One region of the Streptomyces sp. NPDC051180 genome, then DNA from elsewhere that is predicted to be linked to it. Evidence: riboswitches for the same ligand, from Rfam matches in the RefSeq annotation. Region 1 holds a riboswitch; each other region holds the start of a gene.
What was found. A riboswitch is a leader RNA that binds a small molecule or an ion and turns the genes downstream of it on or off. The one in region 1 is predicted to bind thiamine pyrophosphate.
Positions count from the first base shown of each region.

Region 2: linked by a shared signal. The riboswitch ahead of thiC (phosphomethylpyrimidine synthase ThiC) and the one ahead of AB0424_RS23340 (thiamine ABC transporter substrate-binding protein) in region 1 are both predicted to bind thiamine pyrophosphate.
Region 3: linked by a shared signal. The riboswitch ahead of thiO (glycine oxidase ThiO) and the one ahead of AB0424_RS23340 (thiamine ABC transporter substrate-binding protein) in region 1 are both predicted to bind thiamine pyrophosphate.

Region 1 covers NZ_JBFBBC010000013.1:146,906-151,625, forward strand. The annotation lists gene AB0424_RS23330 (DNA methyltransferase) at 1-1,716, opposite strand, end outside; gene rlmN (23S rRNA (adenine(2503)-C(2))-methyltransferase RlmN) at 1,920-3,026, shown strand; TPP riboswitch at 3,056-3,166, shown strand; gene AB0424_RS23340 (thiamine ABC transporter substrate-binding protein) at 3,239-4,333, shown strand; gene AB0424_RS23345 (iron ABC transporter permease) at 4,372-4,720, shown strand, end outside.
Region 2 covers NZ_JBFBBC010000003.1:304,817-309,536, forward strand. The annotation lists gene AB0424_RS08135 (helix-turn-helix domain-containing protein) at 1-161, shown strand, start outside; gene AB0424_RS08140 (SsgA family sporulation/cell division regulator) at 300-740, shown strand; gene AB0424_RS08145 (YibE/F family protein) at 745-2,211, opposite strand; TPP riboswitch at 2,283-2,417, shown strand; gene thiC (phosphomethylpyrimidine synthase ThiC) at 2,411-4,198, shown strand; gene AB0424_RS08155 (hypothetical protein) at 4,261-4,720, opposite strand, start outside.
Region 3 covers NZ_JBFBBC010000002.1:369,472-374,191, forward strand. The annotation lists gene AB0424_RS05110 (Rv2175c family DNA-binding protein) at 1-282, opposite strand, end outside; gene AB0424_RS05115 (FAD-dependent oxidoreductase) at 326-1,540, opposite strand; TPP riboswitch at 1,623-1,735, shown strand; gene thiO (glycine oxidase ThiO) at 1,733-2,887, shown strand; gene thiS (sulfur carrier protein ThiS) at 2,884-3,096, shown strand; gene AB0424_RS05130 (thiazole synthase) at 3,102-3,896, shown strand; gene pknB (Stk1 family PASTA domain-containing Ser/Thr kinase) at 3,987-4,720, shown strand, end outside.

The sequences.
Region 1 (4,720 bases):
GAGCAGGCGCGAGCACTCTTTCCATACGGCGGCGATGGCGCGACCGAACTCCGCGGGATCAGCGGATTGAACCTCCTCTACGTGGCGTGTTGTGGCGGACCGCACCGGGTAGTCGGCAAAAGGACGGATTCGGCGAAGCCAGGCGTGGAAGAAGTCGGCGAGTTCACTGTAGTGGACGTTGTCCATGAATGGAGGGTCGGTGATGACCAAGTCGACTGAAGCATCCGGGAGCTCGAACGAGGAGGAGGGGCCGCAGTCGACATAGGCGCCGACTTTCCCTTGCTCGAAGGCTTCGTGGTTCCCTATTGCCAGAGAAAGAGGCTGCGACAGTCCAAACACGCGCTCTGAGCTGTCGTTCACCGGCGCGATGTCATGCGGATGGCGCTTGTATTCCCATGCGCGGATGATGCGCGACTGGTAGAGCGTGGAGAAAGCCCCGGAGGAGGCGGGTGTTCCCCACGGGTGCGCCTCGAGCGGCGTCCGCTCCGGCTTCAGAACGTGATTGGAAAACATGTGGCGGACAGCTCCGGTTCCTTCGCCCTTGAAGGAACAGAAGAGGTTGTTGAACTCCAGCACGCCGGAGAAAAGCGCGGCCAGCGCCTCACGCTCCGAACCTCGATCGAGGTCACGAATTGCCGCACCGAGAAGCCCGAGACTGTAGAGTTGCCGGGCATTGAAGAACTGCTGCCACTCGCGGTAGTTCCAGCGGATTGCCTGCCGGGTGTTGTGTCCGTCGTCGAGGACGCCGACGGGCAGTACGAGCTCGGAGCGTCGCTCCTCCAGAAGCTTCTCCGCTTCTGCGTAGAGGGCCCGGTCGAAGTCGTCGATCGGTTCGTACCGACGTGTCCCGTCAGCGTCGAGTACCTGCTTCGCATACATCTGGAACCGCGGAGGCTGATCCCCGAGGGCGTTGATGACCTTTGTCGTATGGCCTTGCGAGCAGGTCATGTTCGCACGGTTGACCGGTCCCGTCAGGCTTGAGGTGCGGCCGCAGCGGTGGCACGTGAGGTGATCGTCCTCCACCACGTTGACGATCACGACTGCGTGACAATGCGGACACGTCGCCCTGCTGGTCGGGTACTTCTTGGGGTAGGCGTGCTGTGCGAAGACGTACCGGCTGAACAGTTCCACCGGAGGCGCGTCAGGGGCGCACTGCGGGCAAGCAGCCAGGCCGACCCAGAAGTAGTAGAGAACAGGCCGGCCGTGCTTGTCCCGGTGCAGGCGGTCGATCTCGTGGCGAACCTGGGTCTCGACCTTGTCGAACGCGCGGTCCAAGCGCGAGCGGTCCCAAGGAGCCAATGCCTGCCGTTGCACCAGAGTGGCAACAGGATTGATGTCTCTGCCGACCACCTTCGCGCCCAGCTTGGCCGCCTCGGCGAGCGTGGTCCCCGAGCCGGCGAACGGGTCGCAGACGACAAGGCCATCGAGTCGCAGTGCGTTGCTGTAGCACTCGATCGCGTCCTGCTCGTCCTCCGCGACCGCGGCGGCCAGGATGCCGCGGAAAACGGAGCCGAGTCGCTGCGCCCACCACTTGTGGGTGTGCGTCGCCGGACGGTGGACTTCCTTACGCCAAGATTCCCGCTCGGCAGCAGCGGACACGACTCCTGCAGGAAAGCCGGTCTCCAGCGCCGTCGTAGCCGGGACCGCACTCCGGATGATCAGCGTCGGGCCGTCTTCCGCAGTGGCGAACATGCTCTCCTGCTCGAAGATCGTCACTTGTACCTCCAGGTTCATCCAAGTATCTCCGGTCACCGGCATCACGCGGCCGGCCCACCACACGACACCGCGGACCGGGCCGTCTCCGGGCCGTCCGAAGGCGGACCCGGACGGCCCTGGGCGGACCCGGACGGCCCGGGGCGGCTGGGGCCGGTGGGCGGAAGCCCTGGGAACGGGGAAGTGTCTGCGACACTGGTAGCACCATGCCCAAGCCCGGAGAACTCACTTTCGTCGCCCCCCGCGGAGCCAAGAAGCCGCCGCGGCACCTGGCCGACCTCACGCCTGCCGAGCGGAAGGAGGCTGTCGCCGCGATCGGCGAGAAGCCGTTCCGTGCGAAGCAGCTGTCCACGCACTACTTCGCGCGCTACGCGCACGACCCGGCGGAGTGGACGGACATTCCGGCCGCCTCGCGGGAGAAGCTGGCGGGGGAGCTGCTGCCGGACCTGATGTCGGTGGTGCGGCACATCTCGTGCGACGACGACACGACCCGCAAGACGCTGTGGCGGCTGCACGACGGCACGCTGGTGGAGTCGGTGCTGATGCGCTACCCGGACCGGGTGACGATGTGCATCTCCTCGCAGGCGGGGTGCGGGATGAACTGCCCGTTCTGCGCGACGGGGCAGGCGGGGCTCGACCGGAACCTCTCGACGGCCGAGATCGTGCACCAGATCGTGGACGGGATGCGGGCCCTGCGGGACGGGGAGGTGCCCGGGGGACCGGCGCGGCTCTCCAACATCGTGTTCATGGGCATGGGGGAGCCGCTCGCGAACTACAAGCGGGTGGTCGGGTCGATCCGCCGGCTGACGGACCCGGAGCCGGACGGCCTCGGTCTGTCGCAGCGCGGCATCACGGTCTCGACCGTGGGTCTGGTGCCCGCGATGCTCCGCTTCGCCGACGAGGGCTTCAAGTGCCGCCTCGCGGTCTCGCTGCACGCGCCGGACGACGAGCTGCGCGACACCCTGGTGCCGGTCAACACGCGCTGGAAGGTCCGCGAGGTCCTCGACGCGGCGTGGGAGTACGCGGAGAAGTCCGGGCGCCGGATCTCCATCGAGTACGCCCTGATCCGGGACATCAACGACCAGGCGTGGCGGGGCGACCTGCTGGGCCGGCTGCTCAAGGGCAAGCGGGTGCACGTCAACCTGATCCCGCTGAACCCGACGCCCGGTTCCAAGTGGACCGCGTCGCGCCCGGAGGACGAGAAGGCGTTCGTCGAGGCCATCGCGCGCCACGGTGTGCCGGTGACCGTGCGGGACACCAGGGGCCAGGAGATCGACGGTGCCTGTGGACAGCTCGCGGCCGCCGAACGCTGACCTTGTAGTCTGAGCTCGAACACATCTTCATATTCCGACAGGGGAGCGCCACAGCGCTGAGAGTGCGGTCACCGTAGGACCGCAGACCCTCTGAACCTTGCCCAGGTCATTCTGGGTAGGAAGTTCGGTCGCAACTCGAGCTGTTGCGCCCTGCCCACCCTCGGGTGGGCGGGGCCGCGTCTCTTCCTGGTCATCCCCAGGAGGACATTCAAGTGAGCATCAAGAAGGCCGCCGCCGCGGCGCTCGCCGCGGCGATCGGCGTCACCGGTCTCGCCGCGTGCGGCACCGACGACGTCCGGGAGGCGGCCGGCAAGACCGACCGGCCCGCGCCGAAGACCGTGACGCTGGTGAGCCACGACTCGTTCAACGCCTCCAAGGAGGTGCTGGCGGCGTTCACCGCGCAGACGGGGTTCACCGTCAAGGTGCTGAAGAGCGGCGACGCCGGCGAGGCCGTCAACAAGGAGATCCTGACCAAGGGCTCCCCGCAGGGCGACGTCTTCTTCGGCGTCGACAACACGCTGCTGTCCCGCGCCCTCGACAACGGGATCTTCGTCCCGTACGAGGCGAAGGGCGTGGACCGGGTCCAGGCCGCGTACCGGCTCGACAAGGAGAACCGGGTCACGCCGATCGACTCCGGCGACATCTGCGTCAACTACGACAAGAAGTACTTCGCCGACAAGAAGCTGGCCCCGCCGGTCACCTTCGACGACCTGGCGAAGCCGGCGTACAAGGACCTGCTGGTCGTGGAGAACCCCGAGCGGTCCTCCCCGGGCCTCGGCTTCCTCCTCGGCACGGCCGCGCAGTACGGCGACGACGGCTGGCAGGACTACTGGAAGAAGCTCCGGGCCAACGGCGTGAAGACCGTCGACAGCTGGGAGCTCGCCTACAACCAGGAGTTCTCCGGCTCGGCCGGCGGCAAGCAGGCCAAGGGCGACCGGCCGCTGGTCGTCAGCTACGCCTCCAGCCCGCCCGTCGAGGTGCTGTACGGCGAGCCGCAGCCCAAGGTCGCGCCCACCGGCGTCTCCACCGGCACCTGCTTCCGGCAGACCGAGTTCGCGGGCCTGCTGAACGGGGCGAAGAACCCCGAGGGCGGCAAGGCGCTGATCGACTTCCTGATCTCCCGGACGTTCCAGGAGGACATGCCGCTGCAGATGTTCGTGAACCCGGTGGCGAAGGACGCGGCGCTGCCCGAGCTGTTCACGAAGCACGGCGTGGTCGTCGACAAGCCGCAGACCATGGCGCCCGAGAAGATCGCCGAGAAGCGTGACGCGTGGATCCAGCAGTGGTCGTCGCTCGTCCTGAAGTAAGGCGCGGCCTCAAGGGGAGCGCGGCGCGGCTGGGGCTGATGGCCCTGCCCGTCGCGTTCTTCGGGGTCTTCTTCGCCTGGCCCGTCGCCTCGATCGTGGAGCGCGGGCTGCGCCCGGACGGCACCTGGCGGTTCGACCGGATCGGCGAGACGCTGAGCCGGCCGGACATCCTCGACGTCCTCGGCTTCACCGCCTGGCAGGCGCTCGCCTCGACCGCGCTGACGCTGGTCGTGGCGCTGCCCGGGGCGTACGTCTTCGCCCGCTTCGACTTCCCCGGCAAGAACGTCCTGCGGGCCGTCGTCACCGTGCCGTTCGTGCTGCCGACCGTCCTGGTCGGCACCGCGTTCCTGGCGCTGGTCGGCCGCGGCGGCCTCACCGACGAGCTGT
Region 2 (4,720 bases), on a different contig from region 1:
CGGTCTGTGCCGCAATCCCCATTACGGCGGGCTCCACGGCGGGCGCGATGGCCATTTCCCTCCCCCTTCACCAGGAAGAACGGTTGCTCCCAGCAGTCGAGCGACTACGCACGGAGATCGGAAGGCTCTTCAGTTCCCTTGCGTTCTCTATCAGTATCTGAAAAATCACTCCTTGTGATCTGCTAGCGGGTGCAGCACGATTGCGTCAAGAGGGCCGTGGGGGATCATTCCTGGCCGTTTCGGTCACAGCTTTCAGCAGCTGTGTTTACACAACTGCTCCATCTACTGCGGGGTACATGATGCGAGAGTCGGTTCAGGCCGAGGTCCTGATGAGCTTCCTCGTCTCCGAGGAGCTCTCCTTCAAGATCCCGGTTGAGCTGCGATACGAGGCTCGGGATCCGTACGCGGTGCGCATGACCTTCCACCTCCCCGGAGACGCGCCGGTCACCTGGGCGTTCGGCAGGGAGCTGCTGCTCGACGGGATCAACCGCCCCAGCGGGGACGGCGACGTGCACATCGCACCGACCGAACCCGAGGGGCTGTCCGACGTCTCCATCCGGCTCCAGGTCGGCGGCGACCGCGCTCTGTTCCGCGCGAGCGCGCCGCCGCTGGTCGCCTTCCTGGACCGCACGGACAAGCTCGTCCCGCTCGGTCAGGAGCGGAACCTCGGGGACTTCGAGGACAACCTGGAGGCCGCGCTCGGACGGATCCTCGCCGAGGAGAACGCCGGACCCGCCTGAGCCCTCACTTCGCGCGCCGGCGGCGTCCTCCCCGTGCCGCCGCCGCCTTGCGGCCACCGGTGCCCGGCCGGGTGTCCGCGTCCGCCCGGTCGGCGGAGACGACCAGCGCCGCCAGCGCCGTGGTGAGCGGGACGGAGGCCACCAGACCGATCGAACCGACCAGCGTCCGGACGATCTCCACGGCGACCAACTCGCTGTTGGCGACCGTCCCCATGCTGCTCTGCGCGATCGAGAAGAGCAGCAGCAGCGGCAGTGCGGCGCCCGCGTAGGCCAGGACCAGGGTGTTCACGACCGACGCGATGTGGTCACGGCCGATCCGGATGCCCGCCCGGTACAGGGCGCGCGGCCCCATGCCCGGATCGGCCTGGTGCAGCTCCCAGACCGCGGAGGTCTGGGTCACCGTCACGTCGTCGAGCACGCCCAGCGAACCGATGATGATGCTCGCGAGGAGAAGCCCGGACATGTCGATCTCCGGGTACAGGCCGTGGATCAGACCGGTGTTGTCGTCGGTGTTGCCGCTCAGCGAGGCCCAGCCGATGAAGACCGACCCGAGCAGCCCGATGAGCAGCAGGGAGATCAGCGTGCCGAGCACCGCGACCGAGGTGCGGGCCGACAGGCCGTGACACATGTAGAGCGCGATCAGCATGATCGCACTCGATCCGACCACCGCAACGACCAGCGGATTCGAGCCCTCCAGGATCGCCGGCAGGATGAAGAACGTCAGCACCAGGAAGCTCACGGCGAGCGCGATCAGCGCCATCAGCCCCCGCATCCGGCCGACGAGGACGACCGCGAGCGCGAAGATCCCGGCGAGGACCGCCATGGGCAGCTTCCGGTTCACGTCCGTCACCGAGTACTGCAGATCGCGCGGGGCATCGGGGGCGTACGCCACCACCACGCCCTGCCCCTCGTGCAGTTGGCGCGGTGCGTCCGGCTGGACGATCTCGACGAACGTCCGGCCCTTCTCCGGGCCGCTGGCGACCTCGACCGTCGCCTTCGCGCACTCCCCCCGCTGGGCGTTGACCGCCTCGCGGCCCTCCGGGGTGGAGGTGTCCCCGGTCGGTGGGGTCTGGGCGGCGTTCACGGACGCGCAGTCGACCTTCTCGACGTCGACGACCTTGCCCTGCTCTGTCTGCCGGTCGAAGCCGACCCCGGTGCGCTCGTGCGCCGGGGTCCCGCCCGGCCACAGCACCATCAGGCCGACCACGACGGCGGTCGCGAACGGGATCAGCACGGCGGCGATGACCTTGCGCAGGTGCCGGGAGACGGGGGCGGCCGGGCCGTGGCTGTGACTGTGCCCGTGTCCGTGTCCATGGGAGGAACCCGCGGCGGGACCGGGCCCGTGGTCGTGGTCGTGGCCGTGGGAAGGGCCTCGGGACGGTCCGTTGCCGTGCCCGGGGGAGGGCGGCGGGCCGTGGTCGGGACCGTGGGCGTGGCCGTGGGGCTCAGGGGGCTGATGGGGGGAGGTCACCGACCGATCATCGCAAGAACGTCGGGGGCCCACTGTTCAGCACGCCAGGGATGACGCTAGCGTGGTGACACCTTTGCACACGCGGGAGCTCGGAGCACCGGGCTGAGAGGGCGCTGATCACCGTACGCACGTACGGGAGGAGGCTGCGCCGACCGCCGAACCTGTTACCGGGTAATGCCGGCGTAGGGAGATCGGTCTCATGACCATTCAGGATGCACGCACGCCTGCCTCCGACCAGGACGGGACCCCCGTCGACGGCGGGCGCACGCCCGGCTGGCACAAGGGGTACGTCGAGGGTTCGCGCCCCGACCTCCGGGTGCCGGTCCGTCAGGTGCACCTCACCAACGGCAAGGACGTCACGCTGTACGACACGTCCGGCCCGTACACCGACCCCACCATCGACACCGACGTCCGGCGGGGCCTTCCGCCGCTGCGCGAGAACTGGATCATCGCGCGCGGCGACACCGAGGAGTACGCGGGCCGCCCGGTCCGCCCCGAGGACGACGGCATCAAGCACACCTCGCCGCGCGGCGGCGGGCTGAAGAACCTCGACGCGGTCTTCCCCGGCCGTCCGCGCCTGCCGCGCCGGGGCCGCGACGGCCAGGCCGTCACGCAGCTCGCGTACGCCCGCCGGGGCGAGATCACCCCGGAGATGGAGTACGTCGCGATCCGCGAGAACGTCTCCCCCGAGGTCGTCCGCGAGGAGATCGCCGCGGGCCGGGCCGTCCTCCCGGCGAACGTGAACCACCCGGAGATCGAGCCGATGATCATCGGCAAGCGGTTCCTGGTGAAGGTGAACGCCAACATCGGCAACTCCGCCGTCACCTCCTCCATCGAGGAGGAGGTGGAGAAGATGACCTGGGCGACCAAGTGGGGCGCCGACACGGTCATGGACCTGTCCACGGGCCGCAACATCCACACCACCCGCGAGTGGGTGCTGCGCAACTCCCCCGTGCCGATCGGCACCGTGCCGCTCTACCAGGCGCTGGAGAAGGTCGACGGCAGGGCCGAGGACCTGACCTGGGAGATCTACAAGGACACGGTCATCGAGCAGGCCGAGCAGGGCGTCGACTACATGACCGTCCACGCCGGCGTGCTGCTGCCGTACGTGCCCCTCACCGCCCGCCGCAAGACCGGCATCGTCTCGCGCGGCGGCTCGATCATGGCCGCCTGGTGTCTCGCGCACCACAAGGAGAACTTCCTCTACACGAACTTCGAGGAGCTCTGCGAGATCCTGGCGGCGTACGACGTCACCTACTCGCTCGGCGACGGCCTGCGCCCCGGTTCGATCGCCGACGCCAACGACGAGGCCCAGTTCGCGGAGCTGCGCACCCTCGGCGAGCTCAACACGATCGCCAAGCGGCACAACGTGCAGACGATGATCGAGGGCCCCGGGCACGTCCCGATGCACAAGATCAAGGAGAACATCGACCTCCAGCAGGAGATCTGCGAGGAGGCGCCGTTCTACACGCTCGGCCCGCTGACCACCGACGTGGCGCCCGCCTACGACCACATCACCTCCGGCATCGGCGCGGCCATGATCGCCTGGTGGGGCACCGCGATGCTCTGCTACGTCACGCCCAAGGAGCACCTGGGCCTGCCCAACCGGGACGACGTCAAGACGGGCGTCATCACCTACAAGATCGCCGCCCACGCCGCGGACCTCGCCAAGGGCCACCCGGGCGCGCAGGAATGGGACGACGCGCTCTCGGACGCCCGCTTCGAGTTCCGCTGGGAGGACCAGTTCAACCTGGCCCTAGACCCGGTCACGGCCCGCGAGTTCCACGACGAGACCCTGCCCGCGGAGCCCGCGAAGACCGCCCACTTCTGCTCGATGTGCGGTCCGAAGTTCTGCTCCATGAAGATCTCCCAGGACATCCGCCGCGAACACGGCGGCACCCAGCAGGAGATCGAGGCCGGCATGGCGGAGAAGTCCGCCGAGTTCGCCGCGAGCGGCAACCGCGTCTACCTGCCCCTGGCGGACTGACCCCGTCCCGGTGGCTGTTCACCGGCCCGCGGCTCCGGGGGGAGCCGCGGGCCGGTGGTGTGTCAGGGGTGGGGCGGGGTCGGGGAGCCGGTGGGCGGGGTGGTGGCGGCGAGCGCGTCGCGGAGGAAGGGGAGGATGCCGCGTTCCAGCAGGGCGCGGCGCCAGGCGTCGCGGGCGAGCGACAGCTCGTCGTCGGGCGGGCCGGCGGCGCTGACCTCGACCGGGCTGTTGCGCAGGGCGGTCATGAGGAGTCCGGCGGCGGCGCAGAGCAGGCCGGCCGCGGCGAGGACGCCGAAGACCAGACCGGCGGTGAGCAGGGTCGCGCCGAAGACCACGGTGGGTGCGAGGGCGTGGAGGACGGCGCCGACCAGCAGGAAGATGACGGAGGCCGCGCCGGCGAGGACCGGCACCATGACGGTGAAGATGGCGACGACGCCCGCGCCGGGGCCGGGGCGGTCGGCGGTCGGCGCCGGGGCCCGGGTCCCGAGGGCGGTGCGGTTCTGCTCGCGCACCTTCACGAAG
Region 3 (4,720 bases), on a different contig from region 1:
CTCGTCAGGAGTGAAGAGCCACTCCAGCATCTCCTCGTCGGTGAAGCCGTCGTCCCGCAGGACGGTCAGGAGTCCGACGAGGCCCTTGACGATCTTGTCGCCCTGGATGAAGGCGGCGGGAATCTGCAGGGCGTTGTTCTCACCGCGGCGCACGGCGATCAGCTGGCCTTCCTTGATCAGCTGTCGCACGCGCGTCACCTCGACATCGAGCATCTCCGCGATGTCGGGCACGTAGAGCCAGGCGGGGACGAGCGCATCGATCTTTACGTCAATCTCGGTCACGGGACAAGCCTGCCATCCCGGACCGACACCCGATAGCCGGGCCCTACCGGACTGCCGCCTTCAGGGGGACGGACGGGTCCGCGGCGCGGGCCGGGTCGACCGGCGTGGCGGCCTCGATGAGCCTGCGGCCCTGGGCCAGGTCGCGGGGTCGGCCGACGGCGAGCAGGGCCACCGGGGCGCCGTCGCGCAGCCAGAGCACGGACCACGCCTCGTCCGCCGGGTCGCCGCGCCAGAGCAGTTCGTCGGCTCCGGCGTGGTGTCCCGCGTACTGGACGAAGCGGCCGAACTGCTCGGACCAGAAGTAGGGCACGGGGTCGTACGGCCCGGGGTCGGCCCCGGCGATCGTCGTGGCGACCGTGCGGGGGCCCTGGAGCGCGTTGTCCCAGTGGTGGACGAGGAGCCGTTCGCCGTAGCGGGCGGAGGGGAAGGAGGCGCAGTCGCCGACGGCGTACACGTCGGGCAGGGAGGTGCGCAGCCGGTCGTCTGCGGTGACGGCGCCGCTCGGGTCCAGGGCGATGCCGGAGCCGGCGAGCCAGCCGGTGGCGGGGCGGGCGCCGATGCCGACGACGACGGCGTCGGCGGGCAGGGAGCGGCCGTCGGCGAGGACGACCCGGCCGGGTTCGACGGCGTCCACGCGCGCGTGGGTGAGGAGTTCGGCGCCGTGGGCGGCGTACCACCCGGCCATGGGGGCGGCGACCTCGTCGGGCAGGGCGCCGGTGAGGGGGAGTCCGGCCGCCTCGACGACGGTGACGGCGCAGCCGGCCTCGCGCGCGGCGGTGGCGAACTCGGCGCCGATCCATCCGGCGCCGACGACCACGACGGTGTGCCGCCGCTCCAGGACGGGCCCGAGGCGCACGGCGTCGTCGAGGGTCCGCAGCAGGTGGACGCCGGGGACGCCCTCGGTGCCGGGCAGGGTGACGGGGTGGGCGCCGGTGGCGACGACCAGGGTGTCGTATCCGACGGGTCCCGCCTCGGTGTCGACCTCGTGGTCGGCGGCGCGCAGGCCGGTGACGTCGAGGCCGAGGCGGAGTTCGATGCCGAGTTCCTCGAAGTCGACGTCGAAGGCCGAGCCCTCGGCCTTGCCGAGGAGGATCGCCTTGGACAGCGGGGGCCGGTCGTAGGGCTGGTGGGGTTCGGCCCCGATGAGGGTCACGGGGCCGGTGAAGCCCTGTTCCCGCAGGGCGACGGCGGTCTGGACACCCGCCATTCCCGCCCCCACGATCACGACGCGCTGCTGGGCCTGCTCTTGCTCGCTCACCCGACCACCTTACGTATCTGACGGACCATCAGGAAGGAGGGGTCTGTGACCCCTTCCACGGCGGAAGCTAGTCTGGCGGGCGTAAAGCACTCGCGGGAGCCCGGACGACCGGGCTGAGAGGGAGGCTGGAGCGGCCTCCGACCGTACGAACCTGATCCGGGTCATGCCGGCGAAGGGAGGGGCTGGACGCCCATGCGTTCTTCCGATGTCCTCGTGGTCGGGGGCGGCATCATCGGCCTGGTCACGGCCTGGCGGGCCGCGCAGCGCGGACTGCGCACCGCCGTCGTCGACCAGGACCCGGGCGGCGGGGCCGCGCGGGTCGCCGCCGGGATGCTCGCCGCCGTCACCGAACTCCACTACGGCGAGGAGACCCTGCTCGGGCTCAACCTCGCCTCCGCCGAGCGCTATCCCGCGTTCGTCGCCGAACTCGCCGAGGCCACCGGCCACGACGTCGGCCACCGCGCCTGCGGCACCCTCGCCGTCGCCCTGGACGCCGACGACCGGGCCCATCTGCGCGAACTGCACGCCCTCCAGACCCGCTGCGGCCTCACCTCCGAGTGGCTCAGCGGGCGCGACTGCCGCCGTCTCGAACCGATGCTCGCCCCCGGGGTGCGCGGCGGACTGCGGGTGGACGGCGACCACCAGGTCGACCCGCGCCGGCTCGCCGCCGCGCTGCTCGTCGCCTGCGAACGGGCCGGGGTGGTCTTCCACCGCACCCTCGCCGAACGGCTGACGGTGGTACGGGACCGGGCCCGCGGCGCCGTGCTCGGCGGCGGCGAGGAAGTGACGGCCGACCAGGTCGTCCTCGCCGCGGGCAGCCTCAGCGGGCGGCTGGCGGGCGTGCCGCCCGAGGCGGTGCCGCCCGTGCGCCCGGTGAAGGGCCAGGTGCTGCGGCTGCGGGTGCCGCCCGCGTACGCCCCCTTCCTCTCCCGGACCGTCCGGGCCGTCGTCCGCGGCAGCCACGTCTACCTGGTGCCCCGCGAGAACGGCGAGCTGGTCGTCGGCGCCACCAGCGAGGAGCTGGGCTGGGACACGACGGTGACGGCGGGCGGGGTGTACGAGCTGCTGCGCGACGCGCACGAGCTGGTCCCCGGCATCACCGAGCTGCCGCTCACCGAGACCCGGGCCGGCCTGCGCCCCGCGTCGCCGGACAACGCGCCCCTGCTCGGCCCCACCGTCCTGCCCGGCCTCCACCTGGCCACCGGCCACTACCGCAACGGGGTCCTCCTCACCCCCGTCACCGGCGACGTCATGGCCGAGGTCCTCACCACGGGCGTCCTCCCCGACCAGGCCCGCCCCTTCACCCCCCGCCGTTTCTCCTCCGTACGTCTGGAGCAGCCCGCATGAGCGTGCCCGTCACCGTGTCCGTCAACGGAGAACCCCGCGAGCTCTCCGGTCCCGTCTCCCTCGACGTCCTCGTCGCGAGTCTGAGCACCGCGCCCACCGGGGTCGCGGCGGCCGTCAACGAGACGGTCGTCCCCCGCGGCGAGTGGGCGGCGACGCTGCTCGGCGACGGCGACCGGGTGGAGGTCCTGACCGCGGTGCAGGGGGGCTGAGTGCGATGTCCGACGACGTGTTCCTGCTCGGCGGCGCCGAGTTCTCCTCCCGCCTGATCATGGGCACCGGCGGCGCCCCCAGCCTCGACGTCCTCGAACGCTCCCTGGTCGCCAGCGGCACCGAGCTCACGACCGTCGCGATGCGGCGCCTCGACCCGACCGTCCAGGGCTCGGTCCTCTCCGTCCTCGACCGGCTCGGCATCCGGGTCCTGCCCAACACGGCCGGCTGCTTCACCGCCGGAGAGGCCGTCCTGACCGCCCGGCTCGCCCGGGAGGCGCTCGGCACCGACTGGATCAAGCTGGAGGTCGTCGCCGACGAGCGGACCCTGCTGCCGGACGGGGAGGAGCTGCTGAACGCGGCGGAGACCCTGGTCGACGACGGCTTCACGGTCCTGCCGTACACCAACGACGACCCCGTCCTCGCCCGGAAGCTGGAGGACGTGGGGTGCGCGGCGATCATGCCGCTCGGCTCCCCGATCGGCTCCGGCCTCGGCATCCGCAACCCGCACAACTTCCGGCTGATCACCGAGCGGGCGGGGGTGCCGGTCATCCTCGACGCGGGCGCGGGCACCGCGTCGGACGCGGCGCTCGCCATGGAGCTGGGCTGCGCGGCGGTGATGCTGGCGTCGGCGGTGACCCGGGCGCAGGAGCCGGTCCTCATGGCCTCGGCGATGCGGCACGCGGTCGAGGCGGGCCGGCTGGCGCACCGGGCCGGCCGCATCCCCCGCCGCCACTTCGCGGAGGCGTCCTCCCCCGCGGAGGGCCGCGCCCACCTGGACCCGGAGCGTCCCGCGTTCTGAGCCGCGGCGGCTGCGGCGCTCGTCACAGCTGCGCTGCAGTACCGGCCCGTGGGCACGGGGGCCGTGTCCACGGCTCGTAGACTCGACGCCGTGGACACGACCCTTCAGGACCCCCTCGTCGGGCGGCTGCTCGACGGCCGCTACCGCGTCGACGCGCGCATCGCCGTCGGCGGGATGGCCACGGTCTACCGGGCCGTCGACACCCGCCTCGACCGGGTGCTCGCGCTCAAGGTGATGCATCCGGCCCTCGCGGCCGACGCCGTCTTCGTCGAGCGCTTCATCCGCGAGGCCAAGTCCGTCGCCCGGCTCGCCCACCCCAACGTCGTGGGCGTCTTCGACCAGGGCGCCGAGGGCGCCTACGTCTACCTGGCCATGGAGTACGTCGCCGGCTGCACGCTCCGCGACGTCCTGCGCGAGCGCGGCGCCCTCTCGCCCCGTGCCGCGCTCGACATCCTGGAGCCGGTGCTCGCCGCGCTCGGCGCCGCGCACCGGGCCGGGTTCGTGCACCGGGACATGAAGCCGGAGAACGTCCTGATAGGGGACGACGGCCGGGTCAAGGTCGCCGACTTCGGTCTCGTGCGGGCCGTGGGCTCGGCGACCGCCACCACCGGTTCGGTCCTCGGCACCGTCTCGTACCTGGCCCCTGAGCAGATCGAGCACGGCACCGCCGACACCCGCGCCGACGTGTACGCCTGCGGTGTGGTGCTGTACGAGATGCTGACCGGCGCCAAGCCGCACTCCGGCGACACCCCCGCACAGGTGCTCTACCAGCACCTCAACACCGACGTGCCCGCCCCCTCGGCCGCCGTGCCGGGCCTCGCCCT